DNA from 2 places in the Mesorhizobium sp. M7A.F.Ca.US.005.03.1.1 genome. Region 1 is predicted to be linked to the other one. Evidence: predicted binding sites of a transcription regulator. Region 1 holds the regulator's gene; the other holds the start of a gene.
The links. Region 1 encodes LexA, which represses DNA repair genes until DNA is damaged. Its sites were predicted from a motif close to TGTTCNNNNTGTGTTCNG; they were not measured.
Positions count from the first base shown of each region.

Region 2: EN990_RS20995 (ImuA family protein) is a predicted target of LexA. The motif match lies at 4,349-4,366, and genes of this name have one in related genera.

Region 1 is NZ_RZRO01000068.1:28,957-36,585, forward strand. It holds gene EN990_RS24200 (AMP-binding protein) at 1-1,301, shown strand, start outside; gene kynA (tryptophan 2,3-dioxygenase) at 1,298-2,134, shown strand; gene kynU (kynureninase) at 2,212-3,459, shown strand; gene lexA (transcriptional repressor LexA) at 3,870-4,610, shown strand; gene EN990_RS24220 (ComEC/Rec2 family competence protein) at 4,604-7,066, opposite strand; partial or broken gene gltX (glutamate--tRNA ligase) at 7,169-7,629, shown strand, end outside.
Region 2 is NZ_RZRO01000052.1:28,963-36,591, reverse strand. It holds gene EN990_RS21035 (ferritin-like domain-containing protein) at 1-410, shown strand, start outside; partial or broken gene EN990_RS36240 (CsbD family protein) at 520-654, opposite strand; gene EN990_RS21020 (DUF982 domain-containing protein) at 1,280-1,762, opposite strand; gene EN990_RS35530 (hypothetical protein) at 2,086-2,253, shown strand; partial or broken gene EN990_RS36825 (hypothetical protein) at 2,250-2,502, opposite strand; gene EN990_RS21010 (hypothetical protein) at 2,506-2,766, opposite strand; gene EN990_RS21005 (hypothetical protein) at 2,767-2,964, opposite strand; gene EN990_RS21000 (hypothetical protein) at 3,154-3,834, opposite strand; gene EN990_RS20995 (ImuA family protein) at 4,397-5,161, shown strand; partial or broken gene EN990_RS20990 (DNA polymerase Y family protein) at 5,073-5,556, shown strand; gene EN990_RS20985 (HU family DNA-binding protein) at 5,868-6,149, opposite strand; gene EN990_RS20980 (DUF736 domain-containing protein) at 7,000-7,311, shown strand; gene EN990_RS20975 (MucR family transcriptional regulator) at 7,396-7,629, opposite strand, start outside.

The DNA of each region.
Region 1 (7,629 bases):
CCACCAAGGTCGGCGCCGTGGTCGTCAACACCATGCCTATGCTGCGCGCCGGCGAACTGGCCAAGATCGTCGACAAGGCGGAAATCACCGTCGCGCTCTGCGACACCAGGCTGATGGACGAGATGACCGCCTGCGCCAAGGACAGCACCTTCCTCAAACAGGTCATAGGCTTCGACGGCACCGCCAACCATGATGCCGAGCTCGATCGTGCCGCTCTCGACAAGCCGGTGACATTCACCGCCGTCAACACCGGCTGCGACGATGTCGCGCTGCTCGGCTTCACCTCGGGCACGACAGGCGTGCCGAAGGCGACGATGCATTTCCACCGCGACCTCCTGATCATCGCCGACGCCTATGCCCGCGAAATCCTGGAGGTGACGCCGGACGACATCTTCGTCGGCTCGCCGCCGCTGGCCTTCACCTTCGGCCTTGGCGGGCTCGCTATCTTTCCCCTGCGCTTCGGTGCGGCGGCGACGCTGCTGGAGCAGGCGACGCCACCCAACATGATCCACATCATCGAGACCTACAAAGCCACGATCTCCTTCACCGCACCGACTGCCTACCGCGCCATGCTGAAGGCCATGGATGAAGGTGCCGATTTGTCTTCGCTGCGGGTTGCCGTTTCAGCCGGCGAAACCTTGCCCGCTCCGGTTTTCGAAGAGTGGACGCAAAAGACCGGCAAGCCGATCCTCGACGGCATCGGCGCCACCGAAATGCTGCACATCTTCATCTCCAACCGCTTTGGCGACATGAAGCCCGCGTCGACCGGCAAGCCGGTCGGCGGCTACGAGGCGCGCATCGTCGACGACGAGATGCGCGAAGTACCGCGCGGCGCGACCGGCAGGCTGGCGGTGCGCGGCCCGACCGGCTGCCGCTACATGGCCGATATCAGGCAGAAGGACTACGTGCGCGACGGCTGGAACATCACCGGCGACACCTTCACGCAGGACGAGGACGGCTTCTTCCATTTCGCCGCGCGCTCCGACGATATGATCGTCAGCGCCGGCTACAACATTGCCGGCCCCGAGGTCGAGGCCGCACTTCTGTCACATCCCGACGTCGCCGAATGCGCGGTGATCGGCGCCGAGGACGCCGAGCGCGGCCAGATCGTCGAGGCGCATGTCGTGCTGGTGCAGGGCGTGGCGCCTGACGCATTGACCACCAAGCGCCTGCAGGACCATGTCAAGGCGACGATCGCGCCCTACAAATACCCGCGATCGGTGAAATTCATTGCTGCTTTGCCCAAGACCCAGACCGGCAAGATCCAGCGCTTCCGGCTGCGCACGGAGAAAGTCAATTGAGCGAGCCCTACGATCCGGCGTCCGAAGGCGCACAGATGTCGTTCAACGAGCGCATGTCGTACAGCGACTATCTGCACCTGGAGAAAGTGCTGGAGGCGCAGACGCCGCTGTCGTCGGCGCATGACGAGATGCTGTTCATCATCCAGCACCAGACCTCGGAACTGTGGATGAAGCTCGCTTTGCACGAGATTGGCGCCGCGATCCGCTCGATCCGCGCCGACCGGCTCGAGCCGAGCTTCAAGATGCTGTCGCGAGTCGCGCGCATCTTCGAGCAGCTGAACAATGCCTGGGATGTGCTGCGGACGATGACGCCCAGCGAATATACCGAGTTTCGCGACGCGCTCGGCCAGTCCTCGGGTTTTCAGTCCTGGCAGTATCGCGCCATCGAGTTCATGGCCGGCAACCGCAACCTGGCCATGCTCGGCCCTCACAAGCATCGGCCTGACCTCAGCGGAAAGCTGGAAGCCATTCTGGCCGAGCCATCGCTCTACGACGAAGCGCTGCTGCTTTTGGCGCGCAACGGATTCGACATCGGTGCCGATGCCAGGCGCACGGACTGGCGTGAGACGCGAACCGAGAATGAAGAGGTCCTGGTCGCCTGGCAGACTATCTACCGCGATCCGCAGCGCTACTGGATGTTCTACGAACTGGCCGAGAAGCTGGTCGACTTCGAGGATTATTTCCGCCGCTGGCGCTTCAACCACGTCACCACGGTGGAGCGCATCATCGGTCTGAAGCGCGGCACCGGCGGCACGTCGGGTGCTTCGTATCTGAAGAAAATGCTCGAGGTCGTGCTGTTTCCGGAGCTGTGGACGATCCGCACCCGGCTCTGACATCATCGAAATGAGAACAGGCTCACTGAAGGGACGCTCTGTGGCGGGAACCCTTCGCGAACAACCGGGGACTGACCATGAGTGGAATTCCTGATCTCGCCGCAGTCGAAGCGATGGATGCCACGGATCCGCTGCGGGCCATGCGCGACCGTTTCATTCTGCCGGAGGGGGTGATCTATCTCGACGGCAATTCACTGGGGGCAGCATCTCATGCCGTTTTCGGCGAGCTGCAGCAGGCGGCGACGCAGGAATGGGCCCGAGATCTTATCCGAGCCTGGAACACGGCCGGATGGTTCGAGATGCCGATCGAACTCGGTGACCAGCTCGGACGCCTGATAGGAGCCGCGGCCGGCCAGACCGTCGTCTGCGACACGACATCGACCAACATCTACAAGGTGCTGCACGCAGCGATGGAGATGCGGCCCGGCCGGTCAGCCATCGTCGCCGAAGGTGACAGTTTTCCCACCGACCTGTACATCGCCGAAGGCGTGGCCTCGACCCGGGATGGCGTCCTGCTGCGCCTCGCGGGCGTCGACGCGCCGACCATCGAAGAGCTAATCGACGAAAACGTCGCGGTGGTGCTGGTCAACCACGTCAATTACAAATCGGGTGAACTGCGCGACATGGCGGCGCTGACGCGCAGGGCTCATGCGGCCGGAGCGCTGATCGTCTGGGATCTCTGCCACACCGCCGGCGCCCTGCCCGTCGAGCTCGATCAGGCAAATGCCGATTTCGCTGTCGGCTGCACGTACAAGTACCTCAACGGCGGTCCGGGCGCGCCGGCCTTCATCTATGCCGCACAGCGCCACCACGGCGATATCAGCCAGCCGCTCAGCGGCTGGTGGGGCCATGCGCGGCCCTTTGCCTTCGAACGGGGTTATGTTGCCGGCGCCGGCATCCGCCGTTTTCTGTGCGGTACGCAACCGGTCCTGTCGATGCGGGCGCTCAAAGGCGCGCTTGCCATCTGGAGCGACGTCGACATGGCGGCATTGCGAAAGAAGAGCGTCGCGCAGACAGAACTGTTCATCCAGCTCGTCGAAGCCAAGTGCGGCGCCTACGGTCTCGCGCTGGAGACTACCCGCGACGCGACCAGGCGCGGCAGCCAGGTGTCGTTCCTTCACGACCATGGCTATCAAATCATGCGGGCGCTGATCGAGCGCGGGGTGATCGGTGACTTCCGCGCACCGTCGACCATCCGTTTCGGCTTCACGCCGCTCTATGTCAGCTACAAGGATGTGTGGCTGGCGGTTGAGGTTCTGGAAGACATTCTGCGCACGGGTGCATGGAAGGACCAGCGTTTCGCCGTCAAGGAAGCCGTTACCTGACGCACCGATCCCGGCGATCCGCCGTCGCTGCCCTCACTGCCTGGCAAATGACGGAGAGCTGAATTTCCAGCCAAAATGCCCAACTGACGTTGGCGTTTTGGCTCCGTTTCGTTCACGGCCAACCAACGTCCCGAAGGTTGCAATCGCTCCTTGTCGAGGTCGATCGACAGATAATGCCAAGCTTTGGTAGGGGATAAGCCACAGGTCATTAACCATAACAATTTCAATGTGAGCAGGCGCATTGCCGAAGGTGGCGCCCGTCGATCGTAACCCGCTGGCAAGCGCCAAATAATTTCAGCAGCCTTAACAAATTCATTAAACTTTAAACGGTTGCAGAACACAACTGGAACAGATAGTGTTTGTTCTGGGTTTGTTTTTCGATTCTGGTTTCAGGGAACCTGGGGGCCGCCATGCTGACACGCAAGCAACATGAACTGCTGATGTTCATCCATGAACGCCTGAAGGAGAGCGGCATTCCGCCATCCTTCGACGAGATGAAGGAGGCGCTCGACCTTGCCTCCAAATCCGGGATTCATCGGCTGATCACGGCCCTTGAGGAGCGCGGCTTTATCCGCCGGCTGCCCAATCGGGCCCGCGCGCTGGAAGTGCTGCGGCTGCCGGACTCCATCGCGCCAGGCCTCAATGCGGCAAAGAAGTTTTCGCCAAGCGTCATCCAGGGCAGTCTTGGTCAGGGTGGTGCTCTTGGCCGGCAGATCAAGCCGGCGCCTTCGCGGATGCCTTCGCCCGGCAATGACGACGATGCGGTCTCTGCCGTTTCGATCCCGGTCATGGGTCGCATCGCCGCCGGCGTGCCGATCGATGCCATCCAACATCAGACGCATTCGATTTCGGTGCCGCCGGACATGATCATGGGCGGCGCGCACTATGCACTGGAGGTCAAGGGCGATTCGATGATCGAGGCCGGCATCTTCGACGGCGACACCGTTATCATCCGTAACGCCGACACGGCCAGCCCCGGCGAGATCATCGTGGCGCTGGTCGATGAAGAGGAAGCGACGCTGAAGCGGTTCCGCCGCAAGGGCGCCTCGATTGCCCTCGAAGCCGCCAATCCAGCCTATGAGACACGGATTTTCGGGCCGGACAGGGTCAAGGTGCAAGGCAAGCTCGTCGGCCTGATCCGTCGCTACTGAGACGGCTGTGGGTTGACCACTGGCTTCTCGGGTTTCTTGAAGGGTGCCAGCCCCCTCGCCTCGCGAGAGTATTTGCGTTGCGTGTGCCAGGGCCGATATGGGCTGTCCACCGCGAAGCTGATCGTCGCCGGCGTGGTCGCCGATTGGCGATCGAAGAAGACCGCGGCACTGCCTTTGCGAGCCAGTTGCCGCTTGGTGATGACCAGAACCAGCGGGTTGTGACAGGCGTCATAGGCGGTGGCGTCGTTGACGACGATCAGCTCGGCGAAGCCGCAGGCTTTCCAGGTGTCCTTGCGGTCCTCGACATAGGCAATGATCGCACCGGACATGTGCCTGGCCACGCAAACGCCTGAGGAGCAATAGAACGGCGATCCCGGCGGTAGCTCAACGGCATCCGCGACGTCGAATTGCCCATCGCTGTTGTCGAACACTTCCGGAACGACGATGGTTTCCGATGTCAGCGCGCGTTTCCAGTTGTCGACGGTGAATCCATTCGGCCGTTGCCGGCTAACGGCAAGCTCACCGCCACCGATCGGCAACGCCACCAGCCGGGCGTCTTCCGAGATCAGCACATCGGGCGTGCGCGTATCCGAGACGGTCAGCAAGCCTGCCAACGCGAATGGCAGAGCCGCGAGCCGCAGCCATGTCGTCGCCATCGTCGCGATGACCAGGGCAATGGCCACCAGCAGGACCGACTGTTGCGAAATCAGCCCGACCCCATCGACAGGCGAACGCTCGGAGATCCAGCCCGATATGGCGATCATCATCGTCCGGCCCTTGCCCATCAGGTAGAGAGCTGGCCAATCCAATCCGAAAGGCATCAGCAGCGCGCTGGCGACGGCCAGGAACATGACGACGGTGACGATCGGCATAACCGCGAGATTGGCGAACAGGCTGAGCGGCGACACACGCTGAAAATGCCAGATGGCAAACAGCGTCGTGGCGCTGCCGGCGATGATCGAGGTCATGGCCAGACCAATTGCCGCCAGCAGGAATTTTCGTGTCAGGAACCCGGGCAAGGATCGCTTCGGCGGCGGCGGTCTTGCTTTTCCCGCGCGGTGATCCGCCCAGCCGGCATAAGCGCCGACCAGAGCCGCGGTCGCGGCGAACGACATCTGAAAACTCGGGCCGACCACCTCATGCGGCGACACCACGATGACGGCGATCGCCGAGATCGCCAGATTGCGCATGGTGAGTGCTGCTCGATCGAACAGAACTGCAATCAGCATCACTGCCAGCATGATGAAGCTGCGCTCGGCGGCGACGACGATACCTGAGATGACGAGGTAGGCTGCGATCGAGAACAGTGCGGCGGCAGCGGCATACTTCTTGACCGGGCGACGCGCGGAAAGATCGGGAAACAAGGCGAAGGCGCCGCGCAGCAACCCCATGATGGTGCCGGCGACCAGAGCCATATGCAGCCCCGAAATGGAGATGATGTGGTAGATGCCGGTACGTCGCATCGCCTCATTGATGTCGTCGGGAATGCCGGCGCGCACGCCGACGATCAGCGCCGCGGCGATCTCGCCTTCGGCGCCGCCGACGCTCGCCCTGATATGGTCGGCGATGCCTTCACGGGCATTTTCCACGCTGGAGGAAATTCGGGCCGACAGCGGCATGTCGCCATCATCGCTGACGACAAGCTTTGGATTGCCGAGAAAGAATCCGCTGCCACCAATGCCGGCAAAATAGCTGTCGAAGGAGAAATCATAGCTGTCCGGTCGCACCGGCCCGGTCGGCGGCAAAAGCTTGGCATATCCAGTGATGAGCGAGCCTGCGGTCACGTCAGCCGGGATCTTGCGTGCCGAAAGCCGTACCCGTTCCGGCGCATAGCGCAGTTTCGGTCTTGCGGTCGATGTTACGTCGATGGTCAGCCGGATACGGCCAGTTTCCATCCGGTCGAGCGAGACGACGCGGCCGGTCACCTGCGTCGAGATTTCCGAGCCCAACATTTGTGTGCCCGCACGCCACGTCTCGACCTTGGCAGCAAGCAGTCCTAGGGCGCACAAAAGTGCCGCCATGAAACACAGATGGGTCTTTGGCCATGAGCGCGAGACCAGCGCACAGATCCCCGTCAGGATGACAACCGCGACAGGTCTCGCAAAGTCGGGTTCAGCCGTCAGCGAAAAATAGCCGATCGCTCCGATCGCAAGGCAGACCGGCACCAGCAGGAAGGCCACGCCCCGGTCGAGTTCCAGGCTCGCCGCCATGTTCACGCTGTGGCGCAGGCGTGGCAGTGATATCAGGCCGATCTGCCGGCGCACGCGCACGATCCTGCCGGTTCCGGCAACAGGAACAGAGGCGGCGATACCCGTTTGCAAGGGCAGCTTGCCGGAATCCGGCACGAGGGGCGACGGCGGCGGCAATGAGGCTGGCAGAGGCGCAAACAGGGACCGTTCGCTGACGCCAATGGCAGCGTCCTCGCCCTGATCCGAGCCCCAGCCTCGTCCAGCCATCGGGTCTGCCCCTTGCGCCCTCGACACCCTATGCTACATGAACGCGCAAAGCGCGAAAGTCCGCGCGACCGCACCCCGCTTCAGATGGTTTCCGAGAGTTCCATGTCCGACAAGGTCGTCACCCGTTTTGCCCCCTCGCCCACCGGCTATTTGCACATAGGCGGCGCGCGCACGGCGCTGTTCAACTGGCTGTATGCAAAGCATACCGGCGGCACGATGCTGCTGCGCATCGAGGACACCGATCGCGAACGCTCCAATGAAGCCGCGACGGCTGCCATCCTCGACGGGCTTTCCTGGCTTGGCCTGAGCTGGGACGGCGAGCCGGTGTCGCAGTTCGAGCGTGCGCCCCGCCACCGCGAGGTGGCCGAGGAGCTCGTGCGCATGGGCAAGGCCTATTATTGCTACGCCACGCCAGCCGAACTGGAGGCCATGCGCGAGGCCGCCAGAGCCAAGGGGCTGCCACCCCGCTACGATGGCCGCTGGCGCGACCGCGACCCCTCAGAGGCACCCGCAGGCGCCAAGGGCGCCATCCGCATCAAGGCGCCGACCGAAGGCGAGACCGT
Region 2 (7,629 bases), on a different contig from region 1:
CCAAGGCACTGCCTAAAGTGGCTGCGGCCGCAAAAGACGCCAAGCTAAAGAAAGCCGCCGAGGATCACCTCGCGGAGACGAAGGGGCAGATCAAGAAGCTGGAGCAGGTGTTCAAGTCAATTGGCAAGAAGGCGTCTGGCGAGAAGTGCGACGCCATCGAAGGGCTCATCAAGGAAGCCGACGGTCTGATGGAGGAAGCGTCAGGGACGGCACTCGATTCCGGCCTGCTGGCGGCTTGCCAGGCAGTTGAGCACTACGAAATTTCCCGATACGGCTCTCTGCGGGAATGGGCCAAGGAACTCGGACATGACGAGGCGCACAAGCTGCTCAGCGAGATCCTTGACGAGGAGAAAGCCACCAACAACAAGCTGACGAACCTCGCGGTCACATCAATCAACAAGCCAAATTGATTAATCCGGCCTAGGTGAAGCGGCAGTATGCCGTGCTTCGCGGCGTTGTGGTCGAATAAAATGACGGCGCTGCAGCTACAGCGCCTTCACATTTGGCAGCCTCGCGGGTTCACCAGCCTTGCCGGCCGTGCCAGTCGTCGATATCGCGCCGGACACGATCCTTCTCAATCCCGTAGCGCTCCCGAATCTTGCCTTCGAGCTGATCGCGTTTGCCGGCGATATGGTCGAGATCGTCATTGGTGAGCAGAAGCGTGGTGGTCTTATCGCGGCGGAAAAGCGCGAATTTATCGAGGCGGGCTTTGATGAGAGCCGGTTGCTGGGGGTGGTTGCCGCTGCTGCGGCGTCTACGACCACCAACTGCACGTTCAACATCACCCGTCCGCCGCTTGAGACAACGTTTCAGCCACAGGCTTGACGGCGACCGTATTACTGCCGACAGCAACAATCCGCCCGTCACTCCTGCCGATGGCCCTGGCGGAAGATTATCCGCGCCTCGCGGAGCAGGGAATTCCGGTCAGTGCCTAGCATGCTGATGAGGCCGCGCGCCTGGTCCGCAGTGATACCGGTTTCCATGGCAAGTTGAGTTACAAGCCTATCGCGCCCCGACATGCGGGCGCCGTCGCATTTATCGTCGCCCATGGTGAGTTGTCCCTTCTCACTTTGGCATTTTATCCCTCAAGCGCAAGCGCAACGGTGAGGCTTGCAATTCGTTCCGGCTCCTTCGCTGACTTCTGGTTGTGGAAAAGGGTGCCCCCGGCTCCCCTGCCTGACCGGCGAGGTCCGGGGGTAGCAACTGCCAGAGGGTTTGGTGAGGCCGCAGGCGGAGCCGAGGCTCGGCGCGCTTGTGGGCGCGCGGGGCGGCGTCCCCTTCAATGCCGGGCTTTCAAAATTCTGGCCTCTCTTAGCAATGCTGCCCGATCGTCGCCAATCATGTGGAAAAGTTCGCGGGCCTGCTCCTCTGTGATACCGGTTTCGCGCGCCAGGAACCGGACCAGAAACTCCTCTTCCTCTTCTATCCGCGCGCGCTCTCGCCGCTTCTGCTCGCTGGGCGATGGGGGCGTGGTCTCGATGTCGGGATGAAGCTCCAGGTCGGCGTCCTCATCCTCGTCTTTCACCAGCAAGCCAGCTTCCCTGGCTGCCGCCAGGAAGGCGCGTCGGGCATTCTCAACTTCGTCCTTCGAGGTCAGGCGCCCGGTACAGGCTCGGAGCGCAGCGCGATATCGCGGACCATGCGCCTCGGGCCAGCGCTCCATCATGAAAACGGCGGCCTGGGACACACTGGCCAACCTCCGGAACTCGCCCGGCCCAGACGTCTCAACGATCAGGGGAACGTCAAAAAAGGCATCGTTCATGAACAGCCCCATTCAATGGGATGGCGAACGAAGGAAGCAGGAGTTGGTTCCGATGGTAGGCGACGCGCGCGCTGGGTCCGCCGCTCCTGTGAAGTTGCTGGACGGTCGCTGTTACAGACGTTCAGCGAGCTGACAGGAGGGCCAAACCCCATGGACCCCAAGAGGCTTGACCACAAGCTCGATTGCAAGGCGTGCGGGACAATCCAGATGGATATCCCGGACAACGCCAATGACAGTACCCCTGGCGGCATTTCGGAATAACAGTCGGGAACTGAATCGCGCGCCGATGCTTGAATCGCGTTTGAGTAACTCAGGGTGGCGTGATGCAAGACGATCGGGTCGTGCCTGAGTTCTGGGGGGAATATGCCGACGCTTGGTTGCCGGGCTTCGATGGTGTGTCCATCCAGGGTGCAGGCAAGGCCGCGCCGGTCGGCGACCAGATGGAAGCGGAGGTCGATGAAGCTGGAGTCAGCAAACTGCCGGCAGCCTAAAGTGGCTTGCCGGCGCGTACCATGGCACGCGCGATCGCGAGCTCGGCTTCCGTCCTGGCATTCTCTTTCTGGGTCATGTTGTCGGCGGCAATGAGCCGCTTCAGCGCCCGCAATGTCTCACCCCGGGTCCAGCCCCACTTCCAACATGCAATCGATGATTGCCTGAAAGCCGGGCTCCATGGCCTCCTGGCAGTCTAGCGCGCGGTCTGCGTAGTCATGGTCATCCAGGTACCTGGGCGGATCGATCATTCTTCACTCCATGTCCGGCACTTCGCCGTTGGTGAACAGTACTGTCGGTGGCCCATAGTCGCCAAGCGCCGGGTCGGCGTCGCGACTCCATGCTATGACACCAGCGTGGTTTGAAGCCAGCGCCTTTGCCCTGCGGATCGCGCGGTCCTCGCTTTGCTGGTCGGTCGGACCGCATGCAGTGAACAGGTCGCCATCCTCGCCTCGGTCGAACGCCACGACCACGATCAGCTTCGGCTTTTTCTGATCTGGCACATCGTCGGACACTCAGTGCGTCCTGCCGGAGCGGAGGTGCATCTCGATCTTATTGATTGCCTTGATGAGGACACCGACTGCCTGCAGATTGACGGCGAAGTCGAAGTTACCTCGCGCCGTTTCGAATATCAGAACGCCGACCTTGGTCTCGTCGTCGCTCATCATGCCCATTCCAATGCCGGTCGGCATATACGGTGGCTTTTCTGACATGGTCTCTCTCCTCGGATGCGGGCGGCCTCGTCGGCCGTTCGGCCATCTGGCCGTGCGACCTGGAATGGCCAAGCATGATCGGTAGGCGATCGCGGCCGTGTTTTGTCGTTCACCACTATTCGAAATGCATCGACTGCCCGCGCATCATTACCAGGGTCAGTGCGATTGCCGGATTTGCAGGTGGCTTCTTCATAAGCAAGGAGCCGTCGAAATCGCGCCACGCCGCCATGCGCAATTCGTCACCGTCATCGGCGGCTGCAGGGTCGAAAACGTGGGCATCGTAGGGATTCCGATCAATTTCAATCGTCCAGTCCTTGAGCGCCTTGCGGGCCATTTCTTCCACCTGGGCAAGGTCGCTGGTGAAGAAGGGATGCGGTCCCCATCTTCCGAAAGCGGCTCGATCCGATCCAGCGTTGGCCGCTCGGGCACCCAACCAAGAACGAAGGCAATATCGAAATCGATCTGGCGGTCCGGGCCAGCTGTGACCTCCAGTCGTTTGACGACGTCAGGATAGAGCTGTTTGCGCGCCGGCCACGTGTCCGGAAGCGCCTCGGCTTCCAATCTCGTTCGGGGAATGTTGATCAGTTCCATGATCTGATGGCGCGGAATTGTGTCCTCCGGCCAGCCCGCACAACATGCTTTCGTCGCGGCCTCGTCGGCTTCCATCCAGACTGTAGCGGCTCGGTCCTCGTCCTCGGTTGGCTGGTCGTCTTCCGGAAAGCCTTTGATATCCCACCCTTCCAACGCGAACAAACCTTCTGCACCTTGCAAGGCCGTTATGCCGGCTTGCGCGAAGACTGCTTCGGCTGCCGCGACACCGTGTGCCAGTTCTTCGGGCGTTGCACCTTCAATGTTCAAGCGAAGTTCCATGTTCGCCTCCTGTGCCAATCATGTCGACAGTGAACAAAATAAGAACATTGGAGTCAATAGGCTGTTGCCGACAGGAGAATAAGGTCGGTTTTTTCAACGCGATAACTCACTGGACAATGATCGGCGCATCATCCCGTTTCCAAGGCAACTGCTTCCATCGCCGATCAAGATGCGGACCGCCGCGGACGGGGACAGTCGGTCCCGCGTCCCGTCCTGCGGCCGGCGCTATGCTGACGCTCCTACGGCTGTCCTGTTAACCGCCCGCGGCGGGGGCGAATTTCCTCCGTCCTGCGCGCGACAATGTCCGCACTTGCGGACGCGCGCAGGACTGCGGTTTATGCGCCGTTTTTCCTTTAGGCGCCGGCAGTCGCCGGCGCGACGTCCAGCGCGGCATTGTGGCCTTCGACCGCATCGTCCTGTCGGCAAACGACTCTATCGGTGTCACCCGGCAGCGGTCGCGCCAAACATTTCTTCGCAGCGCCACCTCACCATGCCATTGACTCTTCATTAGGAAGAGAACAAATGAGGAACATACCATCAGCATTTCGCGTTCAGGGGACAGATGAGTGCATCGGCGCCAAACGCTGCTATTTCCGATCATCGAAATCGCATTGCGCGTCTCGAAGGCGGCAATACGCGCGAAAGAGTGGTGCTCCCCTTCGGCATTTCCTTTATCGACAGCCACCTGCCTGGGGGCGGTGTGGCACTTGGCGCGCTCCATGAAGTTGCCGGTGGTGGCAATGGAGCGCTCGATGGCGCCGCCGCGTCGCTTTTTGCGGCGGGCATTGCGGCCAGAACCCAAGGCAAGGTGCTGTGGTGCGTGACGCGCCAGGATCTGTTTGCGCCGGCAATCGCCCAGGTCGGACTTCACCCCGACCGGGTGATCTATGTCGAAGCCGGTGACGACAAATCCTTGCTCGCCTGCTTCGAAGAAGGTTTGCGGCATGTCGGGCTTGGGGCTGTGGTTGCCGAAGTTGCCCGGCTCTCGATGACGGCGTCGCGACGTTTACAGCTAGCATCGGAAGGCTCCGGCGCGATGGGCATCGCGATCCGCCGCTGGCGCCGCCAGACCGAAGCCGCCGATTTCGGGCAGCCGACGGCGTCTGTTACGCGCTGGCGGGTTTCTGTCTTGCCGTCGCGACCGCTTCCCGTGCCAGGCGTCGGCCGGGCACGATGGCAACTTGAATTGATCCGATCACGTGGAGGGGAAACGCTCGATATCGAAGTGGAGGCTTGTGATGCAAAGGGTCGACTCGCTCTTCCTTCCAAGCTGGTCGACCGACCGGCTCAGAAGGAAATTGGGCGACGTCTCGCCGCCACCGGATAGACCCTTGGTGCTGGTCGGGCAGCAAGGCAACCGTCGCTTGGTGGTAGCAACAGATCGCGCGGCTGTGGAAGCGGGCCTGCGGGTGGGAATGCCGGCGACGAAGGCACAGGCGCTCATTCAGGGGCTGGCGGTCATGGAGGCCGAACCCGATGCCGACGCGGAGGCATTGGAGCGTTTGGCCCTGTGGGCCTTGCGGCGCTACGCGCCGATTGTCGCCCCAGATCCTCCCGACGGATTGGTCATGGATACCACGGGCGCCGACCACCTTCATGGCGGCGAACAGTTAATGCTGGCCGATATGGTCGAACGTCTCAGCCAGGTCGGCTTCTCGGCGCGCGCAGCGATAGCGGATAGCTGGGGTGCTCTGGGGTGCTGCTCATGCGGTGGCGCGATACGTCAAGCGAACCGTCAGCGTGGTCGCCGTCAATGCAACCGTCGACGCCATTCGTCCTCTGCCCATCGCGGCACTGCGGTTGGCCGAGGGGGGCGAACCCTTCGATATCGCCGCCGAGTAAGCGCGACGGCCGGAGCCGCCGCGCGGTTCCGGCCAGTTTTCTGTTGGAGAATTTTCCGGCCGCGCCATTGGCGCGGCCGGGGACCTCGACCTAAGAACGGCAGCAATGAGAAGCTGATGATCTTGGAATAAGACACCATCGCCCAACAGGACAGCGCGTTACCATCAGACGAGATGTGTCGTCATAAATGGTCAGCCGTTCACCGAGTCCTTGAGAGCCTTTGCCGGCTGGAAGACGATCTTCTTAGATGCGGCGATCTTGATCGTGGCGCCAGTCGAGGGATTGCGGCCATCGCGCGCTGGTTTGTTCTGTACCTTGAACTTGCCGAAGCCATTGAGGCTGATTTCCTCGCCCTTGGCAGCGGCTTCCGCAATGCCCTTCAACACATCCTCGACCACGGATTTCGCTTGGGTTTTCGACAGGCCGTGCGCGTCTGCAAGGCGTTCGGCAATATCGATCGTGTTTACAGCCATCGTTTCCATCCCTTCTGAGTTGGTTCAACGACTGGCCTTATGGCACAGGCAATTCCACACTGTCATCGCGTCAAAGAACGGAATCCAGTGCAAACAAATGCTCGAGCCGGGAATTTCCACCACTCTTATCGCGAAAGTCACGCAGCGCATCTCGGTAGACGCCCGGCGTGGAAGCGACCCGTTCCCAGCAATGCCTCACCGTGCGTCAGGCGTGACCGCGGCGGGAACATTCGGCGATGAGGTGGAGGATCAGGTGTGACGCGGCTATGGTCCGCCTTCGATCTCAAATCAGACTTGCATCGAATCGACGTGAGAGAGGAAATCGTCACGGCATTTGGCGGCTTGGAAGCCGCTGCCCTCAACAATCAATGGTCGTCTTCGGAGACGCCCCGAACGCGACGACGATTCAGCCCAAAGATCAGGGAAATCGGACGTCTCTTCTTCACCGGTGGAGTAGGACCAACACCGCCTTGGCGAGTGAGGAAGCGTCTTTGACCGAAATAGAGAAGCGCAGCGGCGCAAGCGACAATGGTCGTGACTGATCTAGCCACTGTGGCGTTCCTTCCGCGTATTCTTTCCAAGCCACGCCCACGGCGTCCTCGAATGGATTGGGTCTGACCGAAGACCGCCTTCGCTGCGCTCAGTCTCGATCGTCTTCCCGCAACGACGTCGCTGCGTTTTCTTCCCCTGGTCGCTGCGCGTCCATTCCTCGCGATCCAAGAAAGCCTCGCGCCGCCGTCTTTCACTTCGTTCCAGCCCCTTCAGGGTGCGGACCGATCGTCTCCGGTCTCACGACCACCATCGAGGCCGCGATGGGCGCGGCCCGAGAAAAACAGAAGGAACTACCACAATGGCTACGATCGGCACTTTCTCCCGCACCGCGAAGGGCTTCTCCGGCTCGGTCAAGACTCTCAACCTCAACGTCAAGACGGTAACGTTCTCTCCGACCGATGGCGAAAATGAAAAGGGTCCGGACTTCCGCATCTTCGCCGGCGCCACCGAGTTCGGGGCGGCATGGAAGAAGACCTCGCGAGAAGGCCGCGACTACCACTCAGTCAAGCTCGACGATCCCAGCTTCCCCGCTCCGATCTATGCGAGCCTGGTCGAGACCGAGAACGAGGGCGATTTCTCGCTTATCTGGTCACGCCGCGCCGCCGAGTGATCCACAAAACACGAAGCCTCGCGGCAAGGCGGGGCTTCGTCATGTTCAGGTCCGCGATCTCTAAGCTCTGCCAGACGCGGTGTACTACGCTTTGGCTAGCGCCTTGCGCGGCTTCTTCACAGGCGACTTGATTGCGGCTGCGGCCGTCTTCGCTGTTGCCGCGCGAGCATCCCGCTTTGGCTTTTCCGCCGCGGCAGGAGGCGCAGCCGCCTTGCGCCCGAGCCCTGATGCCTTCGCCAGAGCCGAGCGGGTGGCCGCGTAGTTCGGTGCCACCATCGGGTAATCGGCAGGCAGGTTCCACTTCTGCCGGTATTGGTC